DNA from 3 places in the Streptomyces sp. NPDC002888 genome. Region 1 is predicted to be linked to each of the others. Evidence: riboswitches for the same ligand, from Rfam matches in the RefSeq annotation. Region 1 holds a riboswitch; each other region holds the start of a gene.
What was found. A riboswitch is a leader RNA that binds a small molecule or an ion and turns the genes downstream of it on or off. The one in region 1 is predicted to bind cobalamin.

Region 1 (9,807 bases):
CCCACAAACTGCCGGCAGTCTCCCGCGCCCTGTTCGACACCCAGGACGAAAGCGAGATCCTGCGCCTGGCCATGGACCACGTGTCGTTGGCCGGCCCGTACAGAGCCGAGGCCGGATACCTCAGGGTGCACGGCCATATGGTCCCGAGCCCGCAGGTCGGGCCGGGTCATGCGTCAGCCGTCGACCGGACGGTGCGAGAGCTGACAGGACGGGACGTCCCCGTAACCGTTCCCGGCCGGTCCAGGGGCCGGGCCTTGGCCCTGCACGGACCCGGTGGACTGCACGGCTACCTTGTGGTGACGTCTCGCTCCCGGCCCACCGAGGCCCAGCACCTCCTGCTCGCCACGCTCGTACGCCTCACCGCCGCCGCCCTGTCGGTCGCCGTCGCGCACCGCCGCCAGCGGGAAGACGCCCTGGAGCTGCACCGACTGCGACGGGAACGGGCAGCCTTCCAGCGGCGGCTGATCTCTCTCGTGGTCGAGCTGGGATATCAGCGGGCCGTGCACGAGGCCCTCACCGAGGTCGCGGCCTCGGGCGGCGGCGAGGAGGCCATCACCAGCGCACTGCATGAGCTCACCGGGTTTCCCGTGCTGGTGGAGGACCGCTTCGGCCGACTGCGGTCCTGGACCGGTCCCGGCCGGCCCGACCCCTATCCGGAACCGGACCCCGCACGCCATGAGGAGATGCTCCAGGAGGTCGCCCGGAGAGGCGGACCCGTGCGCATCAAGGACCGGCTGATCTCCCTGGTACGCCCCCGCGGTGAGGTCCTCGGAGTGCTGGCCCTGGTCGATCCCCAGGACGAGGCCGACGAGTACACCGTGTTCGCGCTGGAGCACGCCGCCACGTCACTCGCCCTGGAACTGTCGCACCTGCGCCATCTGGCGGAGGTCGAGCTGCGATTGCGCCGCGAACTGGTCGACGATCTTCTGGGGGGCACGGACAAGGCGAGCGCCTACGCCCGGTCCGAGGCGTTCGGACACGACCTGCACCGCATGCAGTACGTGGTCGTCGTGCAGTGGAGGAACCGGGCCGCGGACGACGCTTTCGCGCGGACCGTGGGCCGCGCGGCTTCGGCCGTGGGCATGCCGTCGCTGGTGACTCGGCGTTCCGACCACGTGGTCCTGGTCGCCGAGGGCAGACCCCACGACCACGCCTTGTACGAGACGCTCGCCCGGGAGACCGGAACGCTTGACGGGACGATCGGGGTGAGCGCCCGCTGCGACACCCCGGACGGTATCCCCGGCCGCTACCAGGAAGCACTGCGCGCCCTGGAGGTACGCCGCCGGTCCCGAAGGCGATACGGCACGACGTTCTTCGACGATCTGGGCCTCTACCGCATCCTGGGGCCTGGAAACGAATACCAGGAGCTGGAGGCGTTCGTCCGGGAATGGCTCGGACCCCTCGTCGACTACGACGGTCGGCACCGTACGGCGCTCGTGGAGACCCTGTCCCGGTACTTCGACTGCGGCGGCAACTACGCCGAGACCGCCGAATCCCTCGCGATCCACCGCAGCACGCTGCGCTACCGGCTCCAGCGCATCCGTGAGATCAGCGGCCATGACCTCACGAACGTGGAGGACCGCCTCAACCTGCAGGTCGCGACGCGGGTGTGGAAGATCATGCTGGGCGGACCGGGTTGAGGCGCCCACGGCGATGGGGCCGGCTCCGCTGTCCCCATCGCCGTGAGGAGCAGGCTGCACTCCGCCGAATTGGCTCGTCAGGCATCACGCAGACCGCCGACAGCGGCTCGAAGGCGATGGCCTGCCGCACACACCGCAAGTGTCCTGCTCCGAGCGGTTCCTCCGCGCCGTAAAACTCGAACCTTGGGCACGAATGGCCTTCCACCAGGCATGGCTCCAGATCGAGGCCACAACCGTCGCGGCCCCCTACGCGACCCTCGTGGCCACGGCGCGAGCGGAAGCCGGCGCGCAAATGAGCCTCGCCTGGCAGCAGCATCCGATCGACACCGACAGCGGCATGAACCTCGGAACCCCGTACCCCCGGGACCGATCGAACGCGGCCCGAGCCACGTGCATCGAGGTGATGCGCCGTCACCTCTGAGAACGACCGTGATCTTGGTGCCAACTATCCCTCTTTTGTGCCAACTAAAAATCCTCGTCACAAGCAGGCTAACGCCGTACCCGCGGCATCCCCAGACCGATCCACGAGATGATCTCGCGCTGGATCTCGTTGTTCCCGCCGCCGAAGGTGAAGATGACCGCCGAGCGGTAGCCGCGCTCCAGTTCGCCGCGGAGCACCGCGCCCGCCGAACCCTCCCGCAGCGCGCCCGGCGCGGCGACGATCTCCAGGAGTGCCGCGTAGGCGTCCCGGCGCGCCTCGGAGCCGTAGACCTTGACGGCGGAGGCGTCCTGCGGGGTGAGGGTGCCGTTCTGGACGGTCGTCACCATCTGCCAGTTGAGGAGCTTGAGGGCGTCGAGGCGGGTGTGGGTGCGGGCCAGGAGGCGGCGGACCCAGGGCAGGTCGACGACGCGGCGGCCGTCGGCGAGCTTGGTCTCCATGGCCCAGCGCTGCACGTCGTGCAGGGAGCGGATGGCCATGGTGCCGTGGGCGGCGAGGGTGACGCGCTCGTGGTTGAGCTGGTTGGTGATCAGCCGCCAGCCCTGGTTCTCCGCGCCGACGCGACGGGAGACGGGGACGCGGATGTTCTCGTAGTAGCTGGCCGTGGTGTCGTGACCGGCGAGGGTGTTGATGAGGGTGCAGGAGTAGCCGGGGTCGGTGGTCGGGACGAGGAGCATGGTGATGCCCTTGTGCGGCGGGGCCTCGGGGTCGGTGCGCACGGCGAGCCACACCCAGTCGGCGGTGTCGCCGTTGGTGGTCCAGATCTTCTGGCCGTTGACGACGTACTCCTCACCCTCGCGCACCGCGCGTGTCCTGAGGGAGGCCAGGTCGGTGCCCGCGCCGGGCTCGCTGTAGCCGATCGCGAAGTCGATCTCGCCGGAGAGGATCTTCGGCAGGAAGTGCGCCTTCTGCTCCTCGGTGCCGTACCGCATGATCGTCGGGCCGACGGTGTTGAGCGCCATCAGCGGCAGCGGGACGCCCGCCTGGGCGGCCTCGTCGAAGAAGATGAACTGTTCCATCGCGGTGAGGCCGCGACCGCCGTACTCCGTGGGCCAGCCCACGCCGAGCCAGCCGTCCGTGCCGAGCCGCCGGATGGTCTGGCGGTAGAAGCGTTTCTGGGCGGCCGGGTCGGCGTGCCGGGTGTAGGCGTTATCGGGTACCAACTCGGCGAAGTAGGCGCGCAGTTCGCTGCGCAGCCGCTGCTGCTCGGGCGTGTGGTCGAGATGCACGGCGCCTCCTGGCTCCCCTGGGCCGGTCCTGACGGCGCACACGGTAGAACGTGTTCCAGTAATTGGGAATGGCGGGGAGACGTGAAGAGGCCCCCGGCTCGGGAGCCGGGGGCCTCTTTCATCGGGAACCGGTCACGGTGCCACGGGAGTCGGCCGCGCCGCGGCGACCTCCCGCGCCACGGTCCGTGGTGCGAGCACCCGTTCCGCCAGCAGCCCGAAGACCAGCCCGAAGGCGGTCCACAGGGTGGCCTGCACGGCGAGCGCCGCCAGGCGGAACTGCCAGAGCAGGGTGGCCGGGAAGTGCTCGGGGACCTCGTTGAAGGACGGCAGGAAGGCGTACGCCAGCCCGACGGCCAGGACGAAGAACGCGCCCGCGACGAGGGTCGCGTTCCAGTTGCCCAGGCGTGGCGCGAGGCGCCGGCCCAGGATCACGGTGGCGACGGCGAGCAGGACGCTCAGCACCACCATCAGGAAGTAGAGGGTCGTGCGCTGTCCGATCGTGTCGGGGTCGCCGACGGCGGGCGGGTTGGCGGGGTACTTCAGGAACGGCACGACATACACGGCGACCAGGCCGGCCATCGCCAGGAGCAGCGCGCTCGCGCGCGGCCCGAAGCGGCCGATCCGGCCGAGTGCGAAGCAGTACGCGAGGGCGGCGATGCCGCCGAACGCGACGCCGTAGACGAGGACACCGGTGGACAGGCCGGCGGTGGACTGCATCGTCCGGCTGACGGGTTCGGCACCTCCCCCGTGGTGGTGGGCGTGCGCCTCCTCGAAGGCGATGGCCGCGTCGACGCGCGACTCCCCCAGGAAGTAGGCGACGACGAGGGCGAGCAGGCCCGCGGTGAGTCCCGCGAGCATGCCCCGCACCAGGAGGGTGCGGACAGTGGTGGAGTTCATGGGCTGGTACGTCCTTCCCCGGCCGTCAGTGGCAGGGGAAGCCGAGCAGGTGGCGCGCGTCGTGCACCCACTCGTGGACGTCCTCTCCGGACATCACGGAGGTGGCGCCCTGTTCGGCGCCGACGAAGTAGAGCAGGACCAGCATCAGGATGCCGAAGAAGACCGCCCAGGGGACGATCGCGCCGATCGGCAGCTTCTCGGGTACGGCAGCGGGGGCAGCGGTGGGCTGGACGGCGGACTGCGCCATGGCAGGACCTCCTGGGGGAACTCGCGTCCCGTATCGGTGGTGCACAGGACGACGGACGCGGGTCTGACTCGCCCGGCCCGCACTCGAGGTGCGTGCCCGACATACAGTGGCGCGACCGTGCCGGAATTCCACCGGCTTCCACATACCGTCGTCGATTTCGACGTGACGGTACCGCGAGGGAGGGAATCGGCCAAGGGCGCACGGATCGGCCGCGCGCGCCCGGACGGGGCTGTCAGCCCGTCAAGTCGCTGATTCCAGAAGGGCGTTGAGGGCGCGAGTGGCAGGAATGGACGTATGACGAGCCGAGTGATGTTGATCTCACCGGCGATCAGCGCGGCGCTGCGGGAGGCCCGCTTCGACGACGGCTGCCCCCTCGACCCGGCGGGGTTGCGCCGGGCCCGGGCGGCCGCAAGCACGCTGCCGGCCCGGGAGGCGGCCTGGTCCTCCCCCACCGTGCGCTGCCGTGAGACGGCCGGGGCGCTCGGGCTCGACGCCGTGGCCGCGCCGGAGCTCGCGGGACTGGACGCGGGCCGCTGGCGCGGGGCGACGCTGGCGGAGGTCGGCGCGGCCGAACCCGCGGCCCTCGCCGAATGGCTGGCGGACCCCGGGGCCGCCCCGCACGGCGGGGAGTCGGTGCGGGCGCTGTGCGACCGCGTGGCCGCCTGGCTGGAAACGGCCGCCCGTACACCGGGACGGACCGTGGCCGTGGTCGAGCCGGAGGTGTCCCGCGCCGCGGTCGTCCGCGCCCTCGGCGCGCCGGACCAGGCATTGTGGCGCGCCGACGTGTCACCACTGACGGCCGTCGAGCTCAGCGGCAGATCGGGACGCTGGAACGTCACGGTCGGACGCCCCCTCGGCGGGACGGAGCACTGACCAGCAGCAGACTGCCTTGCCGGGCGGCGGTGTTGCGGTGGGCGGCATCGGCCGGGATCCGGTCTGGACACCGATGCCTGTGCGCTCGCGCCGCCGCCATGAGTGGCTCAGATGTCCTTGACGAAGACGATGGCGTCGATCCGGTCGGTGGTGGCCGGGTCGAGGGCGGCGTACGTGTGGTCGGCCGGGACGCGGGGCGTGGGCTTCTGGTCGAGGACCCTGGCGAGGTGGCCGGGATCGATGACGGCGCGGGCGTGGGGAAGGGAGGACAGGAGCCCTTCGAGGGTGTCGGGAGGGGGGACGTCGGAGCCGCGGGTGCCGAAGGTGGTGGCGGCGAAGGCGTACTGGTCGCCGAGGCGGCTGCCGATGACGGCGCCCGCGCTCCACCACTGGAGCGGGCCGGCGAACTGCATCTGGCTCTTGTCGCGCTGCAGGTGGCCATTGTGGGCGAAGGCGAGGGTGGGGCCGCGACGGGCCTCACGGCGGACGATGGCGTCGAGGTTGTCGGCCATCATCACCTCGCGCAGGCACGTGATCTCCCTGAGGCGCGTGGGCGCGGTGTCGGCCAGGCCGGCGTGGTAGCGCAGGAGCCCTGCGGCGGTGCGGGCGTGCAGGTCGGCGCGCCACAGCTCGTCGGTGGAGGTGACGGCCGTCAGGTGCGGGGCGTAAGAGGTGAGCAGCGTGCGCAGGTCGTCGGTGATCAGGCGCAGCTCCCTGGCCTCGGGGGTGCGGCCGACCGACCGGGTGGGGTCCATGAGGGCGGCCGGGTCGGTCCAGCGCTCGTCGGGGCCGCACAGCTCGTCGAGGGACTCCCGGCTCCGGGCGAGGTCGAGGTGGGCGGAGAGGTAGTCGTGCAGCGCGGTCAGGGCCGGCCGGGGACTTGCGGCGCCGGTCATCTCCAGGGGGCCGTCGAAGCCGTAGAAGCGGAGCCGCTCGTACGGGGGGCGCTGCTCGTTGTGGGCGCGCATCCAGCGCAGGAGCTCGCGGTTGGCGGGTGAGGCGCCGAGGCCGTGGCTGAAGCCGCGGCTCATCGCGTCGTCGAGGGTTGCGATGCCGCCGGCGACGTACGCGTCGGCGGCCAGGGCCGACAGGCAGTCGCTCTCGATGGCGATCGATCGGTAGCCCTCGTGCTCGACGAGGTGGCGGAAGAGCTCGTTGCGCAGCTCGGGGAAGGCTTCGACGCCGTGGGTGGGCTCGCCGAGGCCGAGCAGGCGGGTGGTGGGTGACAGGAGCACGGTGAGGGCGTCGCCGGTGAAGGGACGGGCTGCATCCCGGATCGAGGTCGTCATGCCTTCAACGCTATCGTTGAACCTTCGGTGTAAACTTTTGAGAACTCTGGCGCTATTTCCTGTAGTTGACGAGGACGTACCTTCAAAATGCGGTTGCGGCCCATCGATCTGGCGCGCGAGCACGGCCTGTCCACACAGGCGGTGCGCAACTACGAGGACGCGGGGATCCTGCCGCCGGCCGAGCGCACGGCGCACGGCTACCGGGTCTACGCTCCGCGCCATACGGCGGCGCTGCGGGCGTTCCTGGCGTTGGTCCCCGCGCACGGCCATGCGACCGCGGGGGCGATCATGCGGGCCGTGAACGGCGGCACGGTCGAGGAGGCCCTGCGGCTGATCGACGAGAGCCACGCGCAGCTGGCCGGCGACCGGCGCACGCTGGAGGACGTGGAGGGGGCACTGCGCGACTCGGCGCCACCGCGTGAGCCGGAGCCGGGCGTGACGTTCATCGGGCCGCTGGCGCACAGGCTCGGCATCCGGCCGGCGACGTTGCGCAAGTGGGAGCGAGCCGGGCTGATCGTGCCCCGGCGCGACCCGCGCACCGGCTACCGCGTCTACACCTCCGCCGATGTGCGCGACGTGCTGCTGGCCCACCAGCTGCGGCGGGGCGGGCACGGGCTGGAGCAGATCGCGCGGGTGCTGGAGCAGGTCCGGACGGCGGGCGGACCGGAGCCACTGCAGGCGACGCTGCGGGAGTGGCGCGCCCGGCTGACGGCACGGGGCCTGGCGATGCTGGCGGGTGCGGCCGCGCTGGACGCCTTCCTGGGGACGCACAGCGCCTGACGGCGATTTCTGTCGCGGCTCCGGTTCGCCTGTGCGGCGGGCACCGGGACCTCACGGGTGAAGGGTCAGACCAGGGTGGCCATGAAGTCCGTGCAGGCCCGGGCGCAGGCGCGGCAGGCCTCGGCGCTCTCCTCGGCGCCCGGGTGTCCGTCGAAGACGTGCGCGGACTCCAGGCAGACGGTCCGGCACCACTCCAGCTGGACGCGTATGGCCGCCTCGTCCAGGTGGTTCTGCTCGGACAGCACACGGCAGGTGGCGTCGCACACCTCCGCGCACATGATGCCCTTGCGTCGTACGAGTTCCTGCTGTTCGGTCCCGTCCGGATCCACGAGGCTCGCGCGCAGCGCACACGCCCGGGCGCACTCGGTACACGCCTGGGCACACGCGAAACGGTCCTCCAGGAACCGGAAGAGCTCCTGCTGGGATGTCGTCGGTGTCACGTAAGGGCGGGTAGCCGGTGCGGACGGTGTCAAACACGCGCGCGAGTGAGCGGACCGGAGGTCATCAGACGGTTACGGAACCGGATCGGCCGGTTCACTCCCCATTCGAGGGGTATTCGGCTGGTATGAGTACCGCAACCATGCAGCTGGCCGCGGCGAGTGGGCTGCTCAGCATCGTGCTCTTCGTGGTCGCCGTGACTGTCGTGGCCATCCTGGCCGGGGGTTTCTGGCTGGGCTACCGCATCAAGCTCAACGAGTCGCCGAGGCCGCGACCCGACGAGCAGCCGCACCTTCCCCCGGAAGGGCCCGTCCATGAGGTCCAGGAGAACCGGGAACCCGACGAGGTGCCCCAGATCTCCAAGGACGGCCGTCCGCTCACGCCGTACGAGCTGACCAACATGCAGACCCGCTCGAGCTCCTCGAAGGACCGCCCGCGCTGGGGCCGCGGCAGCAGTGGTTCCTTCGGCGGGGGCGGGCTGGGAGCCCACTGACCGACCCTGTCCGAGCGCACGCACTCGTTTCCGAGGAGTGAGATCCATGGCCGACTCCGGCCGCGGCATGCTGCCGCTGCCCGACTACGACCATCTGCCGATCGGCGGCGTGGAGAGCCGCGTACGGTCGCTGACCGCCGGGGAGGTCGAGGAGCTGCTCGCGTACGAGCACGAGCACGCCGACCGCCGCCCGGTGACGACGGTGCTGACCCACCGCCTTGAACAGCTGCAGGCGGGTGCGGAACCGACCTCCGGCGACCCCGCGGCCCTGCGCCCCGAGCAGGGGCGGGGACGGGCCGGCTCCCCCGTCTCCCCCGCGACCTCGTCCCAGCCCATCAGCCCACCGCCGCACGGCACCCCGGACCAGCGGGGCAGGCCGAAGGGCGACCGAGGGTAGGGGCCGGGCATCCCCGGCACGACACCGTACGTGGACGGCCAGGTCATCCCGGCCGTCCACGCCGCCTGGCGGGCGGCCGGGATGCGCGGTCGCGGTACCGGTACGTACGTCCTGCCCGTACGTCCTGCCTCAGTGCGACGACAGCTGACCTCCTCGGCCCAGGGGCGCCCTCGTCCGGGGCGCGACCATGGGCCGGTCGCCCCGGGCGAGGGTGAGGGCGTCCAGGTGCGCCTGGATGTACGGCACGGCCACCCTCTCCAGTTCGAGTTCGCCGTCCACGAAGGCCGGGTGGACGTTGACCTCGAACACGACCCCGCCGTTCTCGACGGCGAGGTCGACGCCCGCGAAGGGCAGTCCGACGGAGGCGGTGGCCGCGACGGCGAGTTCGGCGAGGCGGGCGGGCAGGTCCTCCGGGGAGAGGTGTATGGCGGTGGCGCCCTGGCAGGTGTTGCACGGGATGTCGGTCCGGGGCTGGATGTGTTCCCGGGCGTGGATGACGCGGCCGTCGAGAACGAAGACACGGAACTGGTGGCGGGCGCCGTCGGGCATGACGTTCTCCGCGTCCCGGGAGAGCAGCCAGTCGCTGCCGCGCTCCGCGTAGAAGGCCGCGGCGTCCTTGAGTTGGTCCGGCGTGGTGACGTGGAAGGTGTCGTTGCCTCCGGTGCCGATCACGGGCCGGGCCCAGGTGTCCCCACCGAGCCGGTCGAAGGCGGCCTCCGCCTCGCGCGGGCCGGGCCGGGACAGGACGACGGTCTCCATCTGGGCGACGCCGTCCCGGGCGAAGCGTTCCACGGTGAGGTTCTTCTCCGTCGCCGTGCGCCACGCGTCCGTGCCGGTGGCGAGGGTGACCGCGTGGTGGTGTGCGAGGAGCTGCTGGAAGGCGGCGAGTCCCTGACGTTGGTGCGGCTGGATCTCGTAGACCACGACGACGTCGGGCACGAGGTCCAGCCCCTCCTCGGGGACCCGCAGCCGTAAGCGGTCTCCTTCGCGGACTCCGCGGCCGGATCCGTCGGTGGCGAAGTGCCGGGCATCGATGCGGACGGGGGGTGCGCCGGTGAGCAGTTCGACGGCTGTGGCCAGGTACT
Region 2 (9,807 bases), on a different contig from region 1:
CCACTTGCCTGGTGGACTAGACCAGAGGAGGCTGCGACGGTATACAGAAGAGATCAGGCAAGCAGCGGGGCAGTGCCGCCGCATACGTGCCACGATGTGAGCCGCGGCCGACGGCGTGTCGGCCATTTCGGCACCCGGAGCCGGGAAGGCAGGCCATGACCACCGACGTCAGCAGTGCGGAGAACGAGGGTGGGACGACCGTCCGTACCGCGCGCGTGCCCAAGTACTACCGCCTGAAGAAGCACCTGCTCGACATGACGGAGACCCAGGCGCCCGGTACGCCGGTCCCGCCCGAGCGGACACTGGCGGCCGAGTTCGACACCTCCCGCACCACCGTCCGCCAGGCGCTGCAGGAGCTGGTCGTCGAGGGCCGACTGGAACGCATCCAGGGCAAGGGCACGTTCGTCGCCAAGCCGAAGGTCTCGCAGGCGCTGCAACTCACCTCGTACACCGAGGACATGCGCGCCCAGGGCCTGGAACCCACCTCGCAGCTCCTCGACATCGGCTACGTCACGGCCGACGACACCCTCGCCGACCTCCTCGACATCACCGCGGGCGGGCGCGTCCTGCGCATCGAGCGGCTGCGCATGGCCAACGCCGAGCCCATGGCCATAGAGACCACCCACCTGTCCGCCAAGCGTTTCCCGGCGCTGCGCAGGTCACTGGTCAAGTACACGTCTCTCTACACGGCGTTGGCGGAGGTGTACGACGTCCACCTCGCGGAGGCCGAGGAGACCATCGAGACCTCCCTGGCCACACCGCGCGAGGCCGGCCTGCTCGGCACGGATGTGGGCCTGCCGATGCTGATGCTCTCCCGGCACTCGCTTGACAAGGAGGGACAGCCGGTGGAGTGGGTGCGGTCGGTGTACCGGGGCGACCGCTACAAGTTCGTGGCGCGGCTCAAGCGGCCCACGGAGTAGGCGCACCGATCCCCCGTCGCCGCAGCTCATCGACAACATTTGCGGACCGATATGCGGACGGGGGCTTCCGCTGTCGTGACACCGTCACCTAGATTTCCTGCGCATTACACAGGTGATCGGTGAGGGGACGGAGTCACAATGTCAGAAGCCCCGGAAGTGAGCCGAGGGCCGGTGGTGACGCCCGTGCGCGTCGTCATCGCCCTCTGTCTCGTCGCGCCCTTCGTGGCGATGCTGTGGGTGGGCTCGTACGCCAAGACAGACCCCACCTTCATCGGCATTCCGTTCTTCTACTGGTACCAGATGCTGTGGGTGTTTCTCTCCACGGCGCTGACCATGCTCGCGTACACGCTGTGGCAGCGTGACCAGCGTGCCCGTGCCGCGGGTTCCTCGGACGGGGGTGCGTCGAAGTGAACGACGGCGTGAACGGCGTCGCGCTCGGCGTCTTCATCTTCTTCTTCCTGGCCGTCACGGTCATCGGCTTCCTGGCCGCGCGCTGGCGCAAGGCCGAGAACGAGCACAGCCTCGACGAATGGGGCCTGGGCGGACGGTCGTTCGGCACCTGGATCACCTGGTTCCTGCTCGGCGGCGACCTGTACACGGCGTACACCTTCGTCGCCGTGCCGGCGGCGATCTACGCGGCGGGCGCGGCCGGCTTCTTCGCGGTGCCCTACACGATCCTCGTGTACCCGCTGATCTTCACGTTCCTGCCCCGCCTGTGGTCGGTCTCCCACAAGCACGGGTACGTGACGACGTCGGACTTCGTGCGCGGCCGCTGGGGCTCGAAGGGCCTGTCCCTCGCGGTGGCACTGACCGGCATCCTCGCGACGATGCCGTACATCGCGCTCCAACTGGTCGGCATCCAGGCGGTGCTGGACGTGATGGGCGTCGGCGGCGGCGAGAACACCAACTGGTTCGTCAAGGACCTCCCGCTGCTGATCGCGTTCGGTGTGCTGGCGGCGTACACCTACTCCTCGGGCCTGCGCGCCCCCGCGCTGATCGCGTTCGTGAAGGACGCGCTGATCTACATCGTCATCGCGGTGGCGATCATCTACATCCCGATCAAGCTCGGCGGCTTCGACGACATCTTCGCCAAGGCGGGCGACGCGTTCAGCCAGACCAACCCGGCGACCGGCAAGCCGCGCGGCGCCCTGGCACCGGCCGAGGCGGGCCAGTGGACGTACGCCACGCTGGCGCTGGGCTCGGCGCTCGCCCTGTTCATGTATCCGCACTCGATCACGGCGACGCTGTCCTCGCGCAGCCGTGACGTGATCCGCCGCAACACCACGATCCTGCCGCTGTACTCGCTGATGCTGGGCCTGCTCGCCCTGCTGGGCTTCATGGCCATCGCGGCCGGCGTCAAGGTGACCAACGGTCAGCTGGCCATCCCGCAGCTGTTCGAGAACATGTTCCCGGCCTGGTTCGCGGGCGTGGCGTTCGCCGCGATCGGCATCGGCGCCCTGGTCCCCGCGGCCATCATGTCCATCGCGGCGGCGAACCTCTTCACCCGCAACATCTACAAGGACTTCATCAAGCCCGACGCGACGCCGAAGGAGGAGACCCGCGTCTCCAAGCTCGTCTCGCTCCTGGTGAAGGTCGGCGCCCTGGTCTTCGTCCTCACCATGGACAAGACCGTCGCCATCAACTTCCAGCTCCTCGGCGGCATCTGGATCCTCCAGACCTTCCCGGCCCTCGTCGGCGGCCTGTTCACCCGCTGGTTCCACCGCTGGGCCCTCCTCGCCGGCTGGGCCGTCGGCATGGTCTACGGCACGGTCGCCGCGTACGGCGTCGCCTCACCGACCCAGAAGCACTTCGGCGGCTCGGCCAAGGAGATCCCCGGCATCGGCGAGATCGGCTACATCGGCCTGACGGCGTTCGTACTGAACGTCGTCGTCACGGTGGTGCTCACCTTCGTCCTGAAGGCCCTCAAGGCCCCCGAGGGCATCGACGAGACCAAGCCGGAGGACTACACGGCAGACGCGGGCGACGCGGGCGTCCAGGTGGAGCTTCCGCCGGCAACTGCCGGCTCCGCTCACTGAAACCCGCCCCGAAGGGGCGCGGGGCCGCATCGATCTGCGGCCCCGCCGCGTGGGCGCGACCAGCCACACACAACCCGCAGCGGGCCGCCGACAGCAAGACCAACGGCGGCCCGCTCTCGCGCTCACGACCGCGTACGCCGAGCCATCGCGTCCCAGAACCTGTCCAGCTCCCGCACCCGCATACTCACCCAGTGCGGCGTCTTCCTCCGCAGCCCCCTGGGAAAGCACCGCCGCACCCGTCCGGGCAGCAGCGCCTGTTGCTGCCGGCAGAACGGCTCGCGGATCTCGTCCCGGGGCACACTGCCGCGAGGCGGGTACGGGCAGAGCTTGAACCTGCAGCCAGGCTCACAGTTCGAACCCGGTGGGGGCGGGACGGCGGTACCGGCCGGCGAACCGGGGTCCAGCTTCTCCCGGTTCGTACAGATGCACGGCGGGAGGGACATGCCCGGCCGCTCCACACGGGCCATCCGTTCCTCGACCCCGTCAGGGTTCCCGTCCCGTTCGACGAGGTTCAGCATGACCAGCACATCGGCGACGAGGCGCTGAGCGCGCCCGTCCAGCGTGCTCCAGCCGACCGATGGCGGGATCCACAAGTTGTGCTGACGGGATCCGTCGGCCTGACCGACACGGGAACCGATGTTGTCGGCGACGCCCTTCTCGTCGATCCAGAGGAAGCGCTCGGGTTGCCCGGTCTCCAGGGCGAGGGCCACCAGGGCTCCCGCCTCACTGACGAAGGGATGCAGCCGCCGGGGCGAGTCGCCGTTCTCGCCGGGCGGACCGGGCGCTCTGTTGACCGTACCCGCCGTCCGCAGCCAGCGCTTGACGGTGTCCACGGCGGTCGTCCCGCCGATCCTCCTGGACGGCCGGCTCGATACCTCGCCGTCGCCCTGCCCAGGAGGGCCGACGGGGTCCGGGAGCTCCCACAGGCACAGCGCCTGAAGCAGGCTGAGCTGCGCATACCAGCACCGGGACCGCTGCAGGAACGTGTCCGCCTGCCGGATCAGGTCGGCACGGCTGCCCTGGTCCGTGTGCGGGTGACTTCTGCGCCGGTTGGCCGCGTACTTGAAGCCCTTGGCCAACGCGGCTTCCAGGGCGAGCGGCAGGTCGGGGGCGCCACCTGTGTGGGCCGGGTCGAGGTGGCGCAGCCACTTGGCGAGGCGTTCCTGGGCCTCGTCGCGGTGGGCCTCGTCGACGGAGCCCAGCAGCATGGGGAGGATCCAGGCCCGCATCACGAAGTTCCTCAGCAGGCGAACCCGGCCGCTGCGGTACTCCTCGTTGAGTTCGCGCAGCTCGTCCTGCTCCCCTTGGATATGGTTGGACGACGGGGCCCCGGAGGGCGCACCGGCGTTCGTCCATGGCGCCGTCGCCGCCCTCGCGGCCCAGGCCACGTACCGCGCCCTCTTCGTAGCCTTCAGGTCGGTGACCGCGTCGTTGTACTCCTGCACGGGGTCGTTGTCGAGACGGAACTTCTCGCGTATCACGGCGAACGCGGCGCTGCCTCCGGCGCCGCACTCCTGGGCGGCGGCCAGGCTTACGGCGTAGGAGGGTTCTTCCTCACCGAGGGTGAAGAGCTGCCAGTACAGCCCCATGGTGTCGTCGATTCTGTCGGAGACCCTCCGCAGCGCCGCGCCGAGCTGCTTGATCAGCGCCAGCTTCGCGTCGTCGAGGGTGCGCCGGTCTCCTTTGATGCCGGACCAGCAGTCGTACACCGCGCCGACGATGTCCTTGAGCCGTCCCGGAGTCTCCTCCACGCTCTCGACCTCCAGTGCCGCCGCGTAGAGGTCCAGGACCTTCGGGTCGTCCGTGCGGCGGCTCGCGGCGGTGATGAGCCGGTGGGTCAGGGTGCGCCCGTACACGGGTGCCTGCCGCACCAGTTCCTTGATCTCCTTCTTCGCCTCGGCCCGGACACCGCCTCCCCGGGTCGCGGGCTTTGTCGCCCAGCGGCGGGACAGGAACACCAGGGCGACGAGCAACTCACGGCCGGGGCCGGGCGGTTGCAGCGCCTGGTCGACCAGCTCTCCGGCGCCCCGCTCGCCCATTTCGTCCAGGACGTGGAAGCCGAAGTACGCCTGGACGATGCTGTGGGGGAAGCGGACCTTCCGCTCGAGGCCTTCCAGCAGCCTGAGCTTGTTCGCGTTGGCCGCGAAACGGGCGAGGACGGCCTGGCACTGCTCCCTGCTCCCCTCCTTCAGCCGCCTGCCCTCCTCGTCGCCGAGCCTGGCGCAGAGCGTGTCCCAGATCCGCTCCCGATGCCACTCGGAGAAGACGTTGCCGCGCTTGCCGTACTGGTCGAAGCCCCGCGCGCTGGTCCACAGGTGCTCTGCCCGGGTCCGCGCGCGCTGTAGCGGACCGGGATGCACGTCATCGCCGAGCAACTCGGCGAAGCCGACCTCCAGGGTGTCCTTGAGCAGGCCGATGCAGGCCAGGGCGGACACCACTTCGACGGTGTCGCGGCGCTCCTGCCGGTTCAGCGCGACGTCCTGCCGAAGTCGGCCCTCGCACATCTTGCGTTCCCACCTCTCCAGCAGTTGCAGCCGCAGCGCGCTGCGGTCCCGGCCGGAGATGTCCAAGGGCTTCAAGTCGTCGCGACGCAGGAGGCCGTTGCGGTGCAGCTCGCGCACGATCTGCAGGTAGATGGGCGATTCGGTGACCTCCGCTGTCTCCACGACGCCGTCCAGATACTGCTCGTCTCTGCCCGATGCGCGTTCCTCGACGAAGTGCAGCGCCTCCTCCTCGCTCAACGGCTCCAGCTCCACGATCGCGGCGGCGGTGTTCTCGAGGGGACTGTGCGGCCGCGAGGCGATGACCAGAGGCAGCTTCTCCTTGTGGGCGCGCTCGATGGCGCGGCGGATGATGTTGTCCCGGTTCTGCTGGAGACTGTCGTCGAGGAGCGCCTCTTCCAGGCCGTCGGCGATGACGACCGGTTTGTCGTCGGCGAGCAGTTGCTGCCAGACCCGCTCAATCTTGGTCCGCGCCAGGGTCCCCTGGGGCGTCTCCTCGGCGAAGCGCCGCTTGGCCATCCGCTCAAAGTTCAGGTCGGCCTCGCTGACCGCGTCCCTCAGCCGGATCGGCACGGGCACCGCGCGCTGCCGGGCCAGCAGTTCGGTGAGCCGCACGAGGACGGCGGTCTTCCCCACACCGACGCCGCCGACGAGCAGATAGGGCCGGCGGGTGTCGCGGTCCCGCAGCCGTTCGGCGATGACTTCGGCGACCACGTCGCGGCCGACGATGTCGTCCGTGTCCTGGCCGGCGGTGAGTACCAGCCGACCGGGTCTGCTGCGCGCGTCCCCGAGGTAACGCCGCTTGGTCCAGCCGTACCAGCAGAACAGGAAGAGGGCAGCGGCGATCGAAGCGGTCAGTACGGGGCCGACGAAACGGAGGAAGGCGTCGAACCCCCCGTTCTTGCGGAGGTCCTCGAAGCCGGTCGACTCGCCGGTGCTCAGGATGTACAGGCCCTCCCCGCACCAGGCCAGGAGTGCGAGCACGGCGATGCCCCAGACGAACCTGGTCGCGTTGGCGTAGGAGAACCATCTCCGCCACTTCTTGGGCTGGGTGGCGCCGCGCCGGGCATCCAGACGGATCGTCAGGGCGTGCCGGCGGCCGACGAGGACGCCCCGCACCCGGCTGCCCGCCCGCCTCAGGTCCAGCGTTGCCATCGACGCGTTGCGCTCCCGTTCCCGGCCGCGCGGGCGACGGACGACACTCGTCATCGTGCGTACTCCCTCCGAGAGCGTTCTCGGGACGGAGGGCTCCGTGGGCGCCGGCACCTACTTCCATGGAAGCACTCCCCACACACGCCGCAACCCGGAATTCGGGCGCACGGTGTCGCGTCGCTGGGCCACACTCACCCCCGTGGACATCCTCATCCGGCAAGCGAAACCCGACGAGTACGACACCGTCGGCGAGATCACCGCCCAGGCCTACCTTCAGGACGACCTTCTCGACTTCGGGGAGAGCGATGAGTACCTCGGCGAGTTGAGAGACGTCGGCAAGCGGGCCGCGGCCGCCGAGGTGCTGGTCGCGGTGGAGCGGGGCCAGGTGCTCGGCGGAGTCACCTTCGTGCCTCAGGGCGGTCCCATGGCCGACATCGCCCGGCCCGGAGAGGCCGAGATACGGATGCTCGCGGTCGCGCACACCGCGCGTGGGCGTGGTGTCGGCGAGGCCCTCGTACGGGCCTGCGTCGAGCGGGCACGCGCCGTCGAGGGCTGCACCGGCATGGTCCTCTCCACCCAGGCCACCATGCACACCGCCCACCGCATCTACGAACGCCTCGGCTTCACCCGCACCCCGGGGCGCGACTGGAACCCGATCCCGCACCTCGACGACATCACTCTCCTCACCTATGAGTTGACGCTGTGAAACCACGGCAACACAACATCTGGGGGTGTCACCGTAGCCCGGCACAAGATGTATGCTCGTGCTCGCTGTCGCCACAGGGGAATCCGGTGCGAATCCGGAACTGTCCCGCAACGGTGTACTCATGCGCGTATGCCCGCGTATGAGCGTCAGTCCGAGGACCTGTCGACAGCGCGCCCGGCCCGTCCGGTCCGGGTGCCCGACGTCCGGGCCTCGTGGAGTGGGTCGGTGGACGCGACGCCGCGTGCGCTCGTGTGCTGCCCCCTGCCCTCCGCCAGGCCCCGTGCCGAGCGAGGGAGAGCCCCACGTGACCATCGCGCCAGCCGAACCGGCTTCAGCGACCGAGCTGGAGTACGACGGTCCCGGTGCCGCACTGCTGCGGACCCTGACCGAGCTGACCGCCGACCTGCCCGACGCCGACCCGGGCCGGGTCGCCACCGCCGCGTTGCGGGGCCGGTCCGCGCGGGCGGACGAGACGGAGCTGCGCGAGCTGGCCACGGAGGCGGCCGCCGGCCTCATCTCCGAGGACCCCGTCTACTCCCGGCTGGCCGCCCGTCTGCTGACCATCGGCATCCGCGCCGAGGCCGCCTCGCAGGGCGTCACGTGCTTCACCGAGTCCGTGGCCGTCGGCCACCGCGAAGGCCTCATCGCCGACCGCACCGCGGAGTTCGTGCGCGTGCACGCCGAGCGGCTCGACGCCCTCGTCGACACCGGCGCCGACGACCGCTTCGGCTACTTCGGCCTGCGCACCCTGCACAGCCGCTACCTCCTGCGGCACCCCCTCACCCGCAAGGTGGTGGAGACCCCGCAGCACTTCATGCTGCGCGTCGCCGCGGGCCTCGCGGAGGACGACACCGTGAGGTCCGTCGACGAAGTCGCCGCGCTCTACGGGCTCATGAGCCGCCTCGACTACCTCCCCTCCTCCCCCACGCTGTTCAACTCCGGCACCCGCCACCCCCAGATGTCGTCCTGCTACCTCCTCGACTCCCCGAAGGACGAGCTGGACTCCATCTACGACCGCTACCACCAGGTGGCCCGCCTGTCGAAGCACGCCGGCGGCATCGGCCTGTCGTACTCCCGCATCCGCTCCCGGGGTTCGCTGATCCGTGGCACCAACGGGCACTCCAACGGCATCGTCCCGTTCCTCAAGACCCTCGACGCCTCCGTCGCCGCCGTGAACCAGGGCGGCCGGCGCAAGGGCGCGGCCGCGGTCTACCTGGAGACCTGGCACTCCGACATCGAGGAGTTCCTGGAGCTGCGCGACAACACGGGCGAGGACGCCCGCCGTACGCACAACCTGAACCTCGCGCACTGGGTGCCGGACGAGTTCATGCGCCGCGTGAACGCCGACGGGCAGTGGTCGCTGTTCTCCCCCGCCGACGTGCCCGAGCTGGTCGACCTGTGGGGCGAGGAGTTCGACGCCGCGTACCGCAGGGCGGAGGCGAACGGGCTCGCGAAGAAGACCATCCCCGCCCGTGAGCTGTACGGCCGGATGATGCGCACCCTCGCGCAGACCGGCAACGGCTGGATGACCTTCAAGGACGCCGCCAACCGCACCGCCAACCAGACCGCCGAGCCGGGTCACGTCATCCACTCCTCCAACCTCTGCACGGAGATCCTGGAGGTCACGGACGACGGGGAGACGGCGGTCTGCAACCTGGGGTCGGTGAACCTCGGCGCGTTCGTGGCGGGCGATGACATCGACTGGGAGCGGCTGGACGACACCGTCCGCACCGCCGTCACCTTCCTCGACCGTGTCGTCGACATCAACTTCTACCCGACCGAGCAGGCGGGCCGCTCCAACGCCAAGTGGCGTCCGGTGGGCCTGGGCGCGATGGGCCTCCAGGACGTCTTCTTCAAGCTGCGTCTGCCCTTCGACTCCCCCGAGGCCAGGCAGCTCTCCACGCGGATCGCCGAGCGCATCATGCTCGCCGCGTACGAGACCTCCGCCGACCTCGCCGAGCGCAGCGGCCCGCTGCCGGCCTGGGAGAAGACCCGTACGGCCAAGGGTGTCCTGCACCCCGACCACTACGGCGCCGAGTTCACCTGGCCGGAGCGCTGGGCGGCGCTGCGCGAGCGGATCGCGACCACCGGTATGCGCAACTCGCTGCTCCTCGCGATCGCGCCCACCGCCACCATCGCGTCGATCGCAGGTGTGTACGAGTGCATCGAGCCGCAGGTGTCCAACCTGTTCAAGCGCGAGACGCTCTCCGGCGAGTTCCTCCAGGTCAACTCCTACCTGGTGAAGGACCTCAAGGAGCTGGGCGTGTGGGACGCCCGTACCCGTGAGGCGCTGCGCGACGCCAACGGCTCGGTGCAGGACTTCGCCTGGATCCCCGAGGACGTCCGGGCCCTGTACCGCACGGCGTGGGAGATCCCGCAGCGCGGCCTGATCGACATGGCCGCCGCCCGGACCCCGTACCTGGACCAGGCGCAGTCCCTGAACCTCTTCCTGGAGACGCCGACCATCGGCAAGCTCTCCTCGATGTACGCGT
Region 3 (9,807 bases), on a different contig from region 1:
TGGGTTCAAGACCAAGATCGCCTGTCGCCCAGGAGCTTCCGCGTGCTTGTCTACCCATCGCAGCGCGTCGAGCAGGCTCACCTGTGGCGAGACGTCCAGCCGTTGGGCGGATCCGTTGATCCACAGCTCGATCTCCACCGTGTCATTCCTCCGGTTCGCCTGAGGGCTCGTTCTCTTGAGGGAGGCGCCATCAGGCACGTAGGACAGGACCAGAGGGACTCCGGCCTGAATCACTACGTCTCGCTTCGCGGCGCTCGCGGATGATGATCTTTTTCGGATCACGCGCTGTCTGCGGGTGGCGCTGGCTAACCGGTGTAGCCGCGGTGGTCGCCGCCGCAGAAGGCCAACACCGTCACAGCGGGGCCGACGTCGCCCCGGGTTCACACGTGCTGGAGGATTTCGTCGATCACTTGTTGGTGGTCGCGCCACCGAGCACAAGGCCGGGGGCGCACGTCAGCAGTACCGGGAGGCCACGGCCCGGGCTCAGCTGTCGGCCGCTGTTGGTTACGGGGAGGACCGGCCGTGCTCGCCGGTATTCGTTGTCGGTCGAGTCACCCGTACCTGTACCTGTCCCGGTGAGGCGACGTATCGGGGTCCTTGCAGCGTGAACTGGTGGTCCAGGCTTCAGGATCCGGTGCGATAGCGGGTGAGCATGAGGGCGACGGCTTCGTCCACGATCGTGGTGTCGGTGGGGTCGGGCGGGACGAAGTCGGTGCGTACGAGTTGAGGCCACAGGAGCTGGCCGCAGATCATGCCGAGGAACTGTTCGGCCACGGCCGATGTCGGCTGGGTCTGTCCGTCGGCCGAACGGAAGTCGAGTGTGCCGGCCTGCGCTTCGGCGTCCAGGTAGTCGCGGAGCCGGTCGAAGAAGGGTCCGCGGTCGATGGCGAAGCCGGTGCCGACGATGTCGGCGAGTTCCGGCATCTGGGGAAGTTCGGTGACGAACCGGTGCGCGAGCTCCTCCGTCCACCAGACCCGCGCTGGCGCCCGCGCTCCGGTGCGCGCTCGATCTCTTCTTCTTGATCCGGTGTCTTTGCGCAGACAGCGCCCGCTGCGGTGAGAGCTGTACGCCTTGTCACCGCGACCGGGTGTGGGAGTGCTCGCCCTGTGGGCGAATACTGCAACCCTCGAATACCGACACTCCGCCAGTGCCTCCGGCCGCGATCACGCGCCGCAGCGCCCTGACGGTGGCGGGCGGCGCGATCGCAGGCGCCGCCCTCGCGCAGGCGACGGCCCCTGCCTTCGCCGCCTCGGCCGCCTCGTCGGACGCGGACGCGATCGTCGTCGGCGGCGGGCTCGCCGGCCTGGTCGCGACGGCGGAACTGGCGGCGGCGGGACGCAAGGTGCTGCTGCTCGACCAGGAACCGGAGGCGAGCCTTGGCGGGCAGGCCTTCTGGTCGTTCGGTGGCCTGTTCCTCGTCGACTCCGACGAGCAGCGGCTGATGGGCATCAAGGACTCCCATGAACTCGCCTGGCAGGACTGCCTGGGCACGGCCGGCTTCGACCGCGGTGTCGACGACCCGGGCGGCCAGGACTACTGGGCCTACAAGTGGGCCGAGGCGTACGTGGACTTCGCCGCGGGGGAGAAGCGCTCCTGGCTCTCCGGGCTGGGTGTGCAGTGGTTCCCGATCGTCGGCTGGGCCGAGCGCGGCGGCGGCCTCGCGGACGGTCACGGCAACTCGGTGCCCCGCTTCCCCGTCACCTGGGGCACCGGCCCGGCGGTCGTCGAGCCGTTCGAGAAGAAGGTGCGGGCGGCCGTCGAGGACGGGAAGGTGACCTTCAAGTTCCGGCACCGCGTCGACGACATCGTGACGACGGGCGGCGCCGTCACCGGCGTACGCGGCGCGATCCTGGAACCGAGCAACGCCCAGCGCGGCAAGCCCAGTTCCCGTACGGTCGTCGGCGAGTTCGAACTGCGCGTGCCGGTCGTGATCGTCACCTCCGGCGGTATCGGCGCCAACCACGACCTCGTACGGCAGAACTGGCCCACCCGCCTCGGCACCCCGCCCAAGTCCATGATCACCGGTGTCCCGGCGCACGTGGACGGCCGCATGCTGGCGATCACCGAGAAGGCGGGCGGACGGATCGTCAACCCCGACCGCATGTGGCACTACACCGAGGGCCTGCGCAACTACGACCCGATCTGGCCCGGCCACGGCATCCGCATCCTGCCCGGCCCGTCGTCCATGTGGTTCGACGCCACCGGCAAGCGCTTCGGCACGCCCGACATCCCCGGTTACGACACCCTCCACACCCTCAAGTCGATCACCGACACCGGTTACGACTACTCGTGGTTCGTCACCACCCAGAAGATCATGGCCAAGGAGTTCGCGCTCTCCGGCTCCGAGCAGAACCCGGACCTCACCAACAAGAACGTCTGGCAACTGCTCTCGCGCATCTGGCAGACCCCCGAGCCGATCGAGAAGTTCAAGAAGAACGGCGTCGACTTCGTCGTCGGGACGACCCTGTCGGAACTCGTCAGGGGCATGAACAAGCTCACCGGCGACAACCTGATCAAGCTGGACGACCTCAAACGCCAGATCGACGCCCGCGACCGGGAGATCGACAACCCCTACACCAAGGACGTCCAGGTCATGGGCATCCGCAACGCATTGGCCTACCCCGGCGACACGCTCAGCCGCACGGCCTCGGCCCACAAGATCATGGATTCGAGTGCCGGCCCCCTCATCGCCGTACGCCTCAACATCCTCACCCGCAAGACCCTCGGCGGACTCCAGACCGACCTGTCGGGCCGCGTCCTGAACGCGGCCGGCGAGGTCGTCCCCGGTCTGTACGGCCGGCGAGGTCGCGGGCGTCGGCGGAGGCGGCGTCCACGGATACCGCTCCCTGGAGGGCACCTTCCTCGGCGGCTGCCTGTTCTCCGGCCGCCAGGCGGGACGGGCGGCAGCAGCCGCGACCGCGTCCTGAGCGCCCAGCCGCGGGGCGGGCCGCTGCGGTCCGGGCGCCGCCGGGGTCACCGGCTCCGGCGACGGCGGTGGCGCGGTCCGGGGATGCGACAGCACCGGAACCCGGCGGTGTGCGTCAGCTGGTCGAGACCGGCCCCAGGAACCGTATGTGGGGGCGTTCCTCGGGGCCGTCGTCCGTGATGGTGGCCCGTACTCCGTAGACGTCGGCGACGAGGGTTTCGGTGAGGACGTCCCGGGGGCTGCCACCGGCCACCACGCGGCCCTGCTTCAGGACGACCACGTGGTCGCAGTACATCGCGGCCAGGTTCAGGTCGTGCAGCGCGATCACGCTGGTCAGGCGGAGTTCGGCGATCAGGGCCAGCAGCGCGAGCTGGTGCTGGATGTCGAGGTGGTTGGTGGGTTCGTCCAGCAGCAGTTCCCGCGGCTCCTGGGCGAGAGCGCGGGCGATCTGGACCCGCTGGCGCTCGCCGCCGGAGAGGGTGTGCCAGGGCCGGTCGGCCATATGGGCGAGGCCTGTGCGGGCCAGAGCGGTGCGGACGGCTTCCTCGTCCGTGGCGGACGCGGGACTCCAGGCCCGCCGGTGCGGGACGCGGCCCAGGCGTACGACATCGAGAACGGTCAACGCGACCTGGGTGTCCGCCTGTTGCTCCACTACGGCGACGCGCCGGGCCACGGCGCGACGGCCCACCTGGTCCAGCGGGCGGCCGTCCAGAGCGACCACGCCGGAGGTCGGCGCGAGGACCCCGGCGAGCAGGCGCAGCAGGGTGGACTTGCCCGAGCCGTTCGGGCCGAGTAGGCCGGTGACGGTCCCGGGCAAAGGGGTGAGGCTGACCCCGTCCAGGACCAGTGTGCCGCCGAGCCCGCGGGTGACCCGGTCGGCGCGCAGTCCCGTGTCGTGGGTCATCGCGGGCCCCTGGTGCGGTACAGGACGAGGACGAACGCCGGTACGCCGATCAGCGAGGTCACCACGCCCACCGGCACCTCCAGCGGGTCCAGCACCGTGCGGGCCAGCGTGTCGACCCAGACCAGGAACACCGCCCCGGCCAGGGCGGTGGCCGGCAGCAGCCGCGTATGGCGGGGACCGGTCAGCGCGCGTGCCGCGTGCGGCAGCACAAGACCGACGAAGCCGATCGCCCCGGCCGAGCTCACCAGGGCAGCCGTCAGCAGAGCGGTGGCGCACAGCAGAACCAGCCGAGTGCGGGCGACATGCACGCCCAGCGACGCGGCGGCGTCCTGCCCGAACGCGAACGCGTCCAACGCCCTGGCGTAAGCGGCGCACACCAGCAGCGCCGCCACCAGCGCCGTGAGACCCGCACCCACGTCCGTCCAGTCGGCCCCGCTGAGGGAGCCGAGCAGCCAGAACAGCACCCCGCGCGTGGTCTCCGCGTCGGCCGCCGTCATCACGACGAAGGAGGTGAGCGCGGAGAACAGCTGCATGGCGGCGACGCCGGCGAGCACCACGCGGTCCGTGGTGCCGCCGAGGGTGTGGCTGAGCAGCAGCACCAGCGCGAAGGAGACCACCGCGCCCACGAACGCGCCGCCGGAGACCGACAGGACGCCGCCGCCCGCGCCGAGCACGACCACCATGACCGCGCCCGTCGAGGCACCGGAGGAGACGCCCAGCACGAAGGGATCGGCGAGCGGGTTGCGCAGCAGGGACTGCATGACCGCCCCGCACACGGCCAGTCCGGCGCCGCACACGGCGGCGAGCAGGGTGCGCGGCAGCCGCAGATTCCACACGATCCCGTCCCGGATCGGCGTCAACTCCGCCTGCCCCCACCCCAGATGGGCCGCCACCGTGGACCACACGTCTGAGACGGCGATGTCCGCAGGCCCGATGGTGATCGCCACGGCGACGGAGGCGCACAGCGACGCGAGACCGGCCGCCCACAGCAGGGCGCGGCGCAGCCCGCGCACCGCCGCCGGGGTGGTCGCGGACAGGGCGTCGGTCATCCCGCGAGGCCGTACGCGCGTAGCGCCGCCGCCACCTTTTCGATGCCCTCGACGGTCCGCAGGGTCGGGTTCATGGCTTGGCCGGACAGCAGTACGTACCGCTTCTTCCGGACCGCGGTCATGTTCTTCGTGACCGGGTCGGACTCCAGGAACTCGATCTTCTTCGCGGCGGTCTCGGCCGTCTGCTGCTTGCGGCTCAGGTCGCCGATGACGAGGACGTCGGGGTCGCGGTCGGCGACGGTCTCCCAGTTGACCTGCGGCCACTCCTCGTGGGTGCCGTCGAAGACGTTCTTCGCGCCGAGTTCGCGGGTGACGATGCCGGGGGCGCCGCAGCAGCCCGCCAGGTACGGGGACTGGGAGTTGGCGAACCAGTACATGAGGGTCACGTCCTCGGCGTCGAGACCGGTGGTGGCCTTCTTCACCCGGTCCTTCAGATCGGTGACCAGTCGCTCGCCGCGCTCCTCGACGCCGAAGATCCTGGCGAGGTCGCGTACTTCGCCGTAGACGGCGTCCAGGGTGAGGGGCTCGGTGCGTACGCCGTCGCCGTCACCGCTGTTGTCCTTGCCGACGCAGTCGGAGGGGGAGAGGTAGGTGGGGACGCCGAGCTTGTCGAACTGCTCGCGCGGGGCCACGCCGCCCCGGCCGAGCGTGGAGGCGAAGGAGGCGGCGACGAAGTCGGGCTCGGTGTCCAGGACCTTCTCGAAGGACGGGGCGTTGTCGGCAAGCCGCTTCACCTTGCCGCCCGCCTTCTCCAGGCCCTTCGCCACCGGGTCCGTCCAGGTGGCGGTGCCCACCATGCGATCGGCCAGCCCCAGGGAGAGCATGATCTCGGTCGTGCCCTGGTTGAGGGAGACCGCGCGCTGCGGAGGACCAAGGACGCGGACCTGGTGCCCGCAGTTGTCGAGCGTGACCGGATAGCCCTCGGCCTCGCCCTTCGCCGAGTTCCCGGCCGACGAGCCGGAGGAGCCGCCGCAGCCGGTCAGCAACAGGGCGCCGGCCAGAGACGACAGGGCGGCATGACGGATGGGGCGTGCGAGGGGCACGGAACTTCCTTCGGCGTCGAGGGCTCAAGCGCGAAGCCCGGTCGTACGGGATGCTCCCCGGCCGTCCTGCGCTGCCGGGGCCGCCAGCAGGTCTTCGGACTCGGGGTCACCCGGACGAAGCGCCTTCCCGGACCGCGATCGCCGTCCAGTGGCCGTTGCTCCGCCCGTCGCCCTCACCGCTGCGCGTCAGCTCCGGATTCGCACCGGATTCCCTGACCCACGCACGTACGTGTACGCACATGGGTACGACTGGCCCCGGCAAGCTACCACAGGCGCCGGGTGCCTCTTTCGGGCAGCTCGGCCGTCAGTGTTCGGTCCCCTCGTCGCCGGGCTGCGTGAACACCCTCAGGATGCGCTCGGCGGCCAGCGTCGCCGTCAACTCGCCTTCCCTGACCTGCTGTTCGAGGGCCGGTGCCAAGGCCCGTACCGCCGGATCGGCGTGCAGGCGGCCGAGGAGTTCGTCGCGGACCATGCTCCACGTCCAGTCGACCTGCTGGTCGCGGCGCTTGGCGGCGAGACGCCCCGTCGAGTCCAACAGCGCGCGGTGCTGTTCCAGACGTTCCCAGACGGTGTCCAGACCGGTGGACTCCCGGGCGCTGCAACTCAGCACGGGCGGTGACCACGCCGCGTCCCTGCCGTGCATCAGGCGCAGCGCGCCCGCCAACTCCCGTGCCGCCGCGCGGGCGTCGCGCTCGTGCGGGCCGTCCGCCTTGTTGACGGCGATCACGTCCGCCAGCTCCAGGACACCCTTCTTGATGCCCTGCAGCTGGTCGCCGGTGCGGGCGAGGGTCAGCAGCAGGAAGGAGTCGACCATGTTGGCGACCGCGGTCTCGGACTGGCCGACGCCGACCGTCTCCACCAGGACCACGTCGTAGCCGGCCGCCTCCATCACCACGATCGACTCGCGGGTCGCCTTGGCGACCCCGCCCAACGTGCCCGCGGTGGGGGAGGGCCGGACGAAGGCCGCCGGGTCGACGGCCAGGCGTTCCATGCGGGTCTTGTCGCCGAGGATCGAGCCGCCCGTACGACTGGACGACGGGTCGACCGCCAGCACCGCCACCCGGTGCCCGAGCCCGGTGAGCAGGGTGCCGAACGCGTCGATGAACGTCGACTTGCCCACCCCCGGCACACCGCTGACGCCGATCCGCCGGGCCCGGCCGCTGTGCGGGAGCAGCTCGGTCAGCAACTCCTGTGCCAGCGCCCGGTGCTGGGGCCGGGTGGACTCGACGAGCGTGATGGCGCGCGCGATGATCGCCCGCTTCCCGTCGAGGACACCCTTCACATACGTGTCGAGGTCGATCGCCATGGGCTTCAGAGGCCGTGCCCGAGATCGGCCGACAGCTGCCGGACCAGGTCGTGGGCCGCGTCCGGGATCACCGTGCCGGGCGGGAAGACGGCCGCCGCGCCCATCTCCAGGAGCGTGGGCACGTCCTGCGGCGGGATCACCCCACCGACCACGATCATGATGTCCTCGCGCCCCTCCTCGGCGAGTTGCTCCTTCAGCGCCGGTACGAGGGTGAGGTGACCGGCGGCCAGCGAGGAGACCCCGACGATGTGGACGTCCGCCTCGACGGCCTGGCGGGCGACCTCGGCCGGGGTCTGGAACAGCGGGCCGACGTCCACGTCGAAGCCGAGGTCGGCGAAGGCGGTGGCGATCACCTTCTGGCCGCGGTCGTGGCCGTCCTGGCCCATCTTGGCGACCAGGATGCGCGGGCGGCGGCCCTCGGCCTCCTCGAACGCGGACACCAGGGTGCGGGTGCGTTCCACGGACGGGGACTCGCCTGCTTCGTTGCGGTACACGCCGGAGATCGTACGGATCTGGCTCGCGTGCCGTCCGTACACCTTCTCCAGGGCGTCGGAGATCTCGCCCACGGTCGCCTTGGCGCGCGCCGCGTGCACGGCCAGTTCGAGGAGGTTGCCGTCGCCCCCGGCGGCCCGGGTCAGCGCGTCCAGCGCGTCCTGGCAGGCCCGCTCGTCCCGCTCCTCGCGCAGTCGGCGCAGCTTGGCGATCTGCTGGGCGCGTACGGAGGAGTTGTCGACCTTGAGGACCTCGATCTGTTCGTCGCTGTCCACGCGGTACTTGTTGACGCCGATGACCGGCTGGCGCCCGGAGTCGATCCGGGCCTGGGTGCGGGCCGCGGCCTCCTCGATGCGCAGCTTGGGGATGCCGGCGTCGATGGCCTTGGCCATGCCGCCCGCCTGCTCGACCTCCTGGATGTGCTGCCAGGTCCGGCGGGCGAGGTCGTACGTCAGCTTCTCCACGTAGGCGCTGCCGCCCCACGGGTCGATGACCCGGGTCGTGCCGGACTCCTGCTGGATCAGCAGCTGGGTGTTGCGGGCGATGCGCGCGGAGAAGTCGGTCGGCAGGGCGAGGGCCTCGTCGAGGGCGTTGGTGTGCAGCGACTGGGTGTGGCCCTGGGTGGCCGCCATCGCCTCGACACACGTACGCGTCACGTTGTTGAACACGTCCTGCGCGGTCAGCGACCAGCCGGAGGTCTGCGAATGGGTGCGCAGCGACAGCGACTTGCTGTTCTTCGGGTCGAACTGCCTCACCAGCTTCGCCCACAGCAGGCGCGCCGCCCTCAGCTTGGCGATCTCCATGAAGAAGTTCATGCCGATCGCCCAGAAGAAGGAGAGACGAGGTGCGAAGGCGTCCACGTCCAGGCCCGCCTCCCGCCCGGCCCGGATGTACTCCACGCCGTCGGCGAGCGTGTACGCGAGCTCCAGGTCGGCCGTCGCCCCCGCCTCCTGGATGTGATAGCCGGAGATGGAGATGGAGTTGTAGCGGGGCATCCGCTGCGAGGTGAAGGCGAAGATGTCGGAGATGATCCGCATCGACGGCTTCGGCGGATAGATGTACGTGTTGCGGACCATGAACTCCTTGAGGATGTCGTTCTGAATGGTCCCCGCCAGCTTCTCCGGCGGCACGCCCTGCTCCTCCGCGGCCACGATGTACAGCGCGAGCACGGGCAGTACGGCGCCGTTCATCGTCATCGACACGGTCATCCGGTCCAGCGGGATGCCGTCGAACAGCTGACGCATGTCGTAGATCGAGTCGATCGCCACGCCCGCCATGCCGACGTCACCGGTCACCCGCGGGTGGTCGCTGTCGTAGCCGCGGTGGGTCGGCAGGTCGAAGGCGACCGACAGGCCCTTCTGGCCGGCGGCCAGGTTGCGGCGGTAGAAGGCGTTCGACTCCTCGGCGGTGGAGAAGCCCGCGTACTGGCGGATCGTCCACGGCTGGTTGACGTACATGGTCGGGTACGGGCCGCGCAGGTACGGCGCGATGCCCGGGTACGTGCCGAGGAAGTCCAGGCCCTCCAGGTCGTGCCCGGTGTAGAGCGGCTTGACCGGGATGCCCTCTGGGGTCTCCCACAGCAGGTCGTCACCGTCGGTCGCCTTCTTGACGGCCGTACGCCACTCGTCGGCACCGCCGTCGACGGCCGGGGTCCCCAGTTCGATCTCGGAGAAATCGGGGATTCCCATCAGGACACTCCCATGCGGTCGAGGGTCGCGGACAGTACGGCGACGGCGTCGCATCCCGCGAAGACGTAGCCGTCGACTCCGGAGTACGGCCCGGGGCGCCCGGCGAGGGACACGTGCGAGGCGCCGACGGCCCTCAGTTCCGCGGCCACGGCTTCTGCCTGCTCCTGGTACACCGCGTCGCTGGAGCACAGGCACACTTCCGTGGCGCCGCTGTCCTCGAACGTGCCCTCGGTGACGGGCTCGATACCGCCCGCCTGGAAGAGGTTGGAGGCGAAGGTCGCCCGCGCGGTGTGCGCGGCGGCCGGTCCGATGGTGGCCAGGAAGACGCGCGGCCGGGAGCCGGTCGCGGCCAGGTGGGCGTCCGAGCGGGCACGCAGCGCCTCGTACGCCTCGTCGCG

Region 2: another riboswitch for cobalamin. It lies ahead of ACFYWX_RS46645 (ribonucleoside-diphosphate reductase subunit alpha); the one in region 1 lies ahead of ACFYWX_RS13770 (CbtB-domain containing protein).
Region 3: another riboswitch for cobalamin. It lies ahead of ACFYWX_RS25650 (ABC transporter substrate-binding protein); the one in region 1 lies ahead of ACFYWX_RS13770 (CbtB-domain containing protein).

What each region holds. Positions count from the first base shown of each region.
Region 1 covers NZ_JBIAPU010000007.1:124,019-133,825, forward strand. The annotation lists gene ACFYWX_RS13750 (PucR family transcriptional regulator) at 1-1,640, shown strand, start outside; gene ACFYWX_RS13755 (hypothetical protein) at 1,834-2,061, shown strand; gene ACFYWX_RS13760 (acyl-CoA dehydrogenase family protein) at 2,130-3,308, opposite strand; gene ACFYWX_RS13765 (CbtA family protein) at 3,441-4,205, opposite strand; gene ACFYWX_RS13770 (CbtB-domain containing protein) at 4,231-4,452, opposite strand; cobalamin riboswitch at 4,494-4,643, opposite strand; gene ACFYWX_RS13775 (histidine phosphatase family protein) at 4,747-5,325, shown strand; gene ACFYWX_RS13780 (erythromycin esterase family protein) at 5,433-6,614, opposite strand; gene ACFYWX_RS13785 (MerR family transcriptional regulator) at 6,702-7,394, shown strand; gene ACFYWX_RS13790 (four-helix bundle copper-binding protein) at 7,460-7,834, opposite strand; gene ACFYWX_RS13795 (DUF6479 family protein) at 7,960-8,325, shown strand; gene ACFYWX_RS13800 (hypothetical protein) at 8,372-8,722, shown strand; gene ACFYWX_RS13805 (RimK family alpha-L-glutamate ligase) at 8,852-9,807, opposite strand, start outside.
Region 2 covers NZ_JBIAPU010000052.1:30,928-40,734, forward strand. The annotation lists gene ACFYWX_RS46620 (GntR family transcriptional regulator) at 156-920, shown strand; gene ACFYWX_RS46625 (DUF3311 domain-containing protein) at 1,059-1,331, shown strand; gene mctP (monocarboxylate uptake permease MctP) at 1,328-2,956, shown strand; gene ACFYWX_RS46635 (NACHT domain-containing protein) at 3,079-6,666, opposite strand; gene ACFYWX_RS46640 (GNAT family N-acetyltransferase) at 6,809-7,315, shown strand; cobalamin riboswitch at 7,351-7,497, shown strand; gene ACFYWX_RS46645 (ribonucleoside-diphosphate reductase subunit alpha) at 7,620-9,807, shown strand, end outside.
Region 3 covers NZ_JBIAPU010000016.1:121,186-130,992, reverse strand. The annotation lists gene ACFYWX_RS25670 (TetR/AcrR family transcriptional regulator C-terminal domain-containing protein) at 625-1,041, opposite strand; partial or broken gene ACFYWX_RS25665 (FAD-binding dehydrogenase) at 1,149-2,928, shown strand; gene ACFYWX_RS25660 (ABC transporter ATP-binding protein) at 3,043-3,831, opposite strand; gene ACFYWX_RS25655 (FecCD family ABC transporter permease) at 3,828-4,880, opposite strand; gene ACFYWX_RS25650 (ABC transporter substrate-binding protein) at 4,877-5,923, opposite strand; cobalamin riboswitch at 5,991-6,192, opposite strand; gene meaB (methylmalonyl Co-A mutase-associated GTPase MeaB) at 6,228-7,229, opposite strand; gene scpA (methylmalonyl-CoA mutase) at 7,235-9,409, opposite strand; gene ACFYWX_RS25635 (methylmalonyl-CoA mutase family protein) at 9,409-9,807, opposite strand, start outside.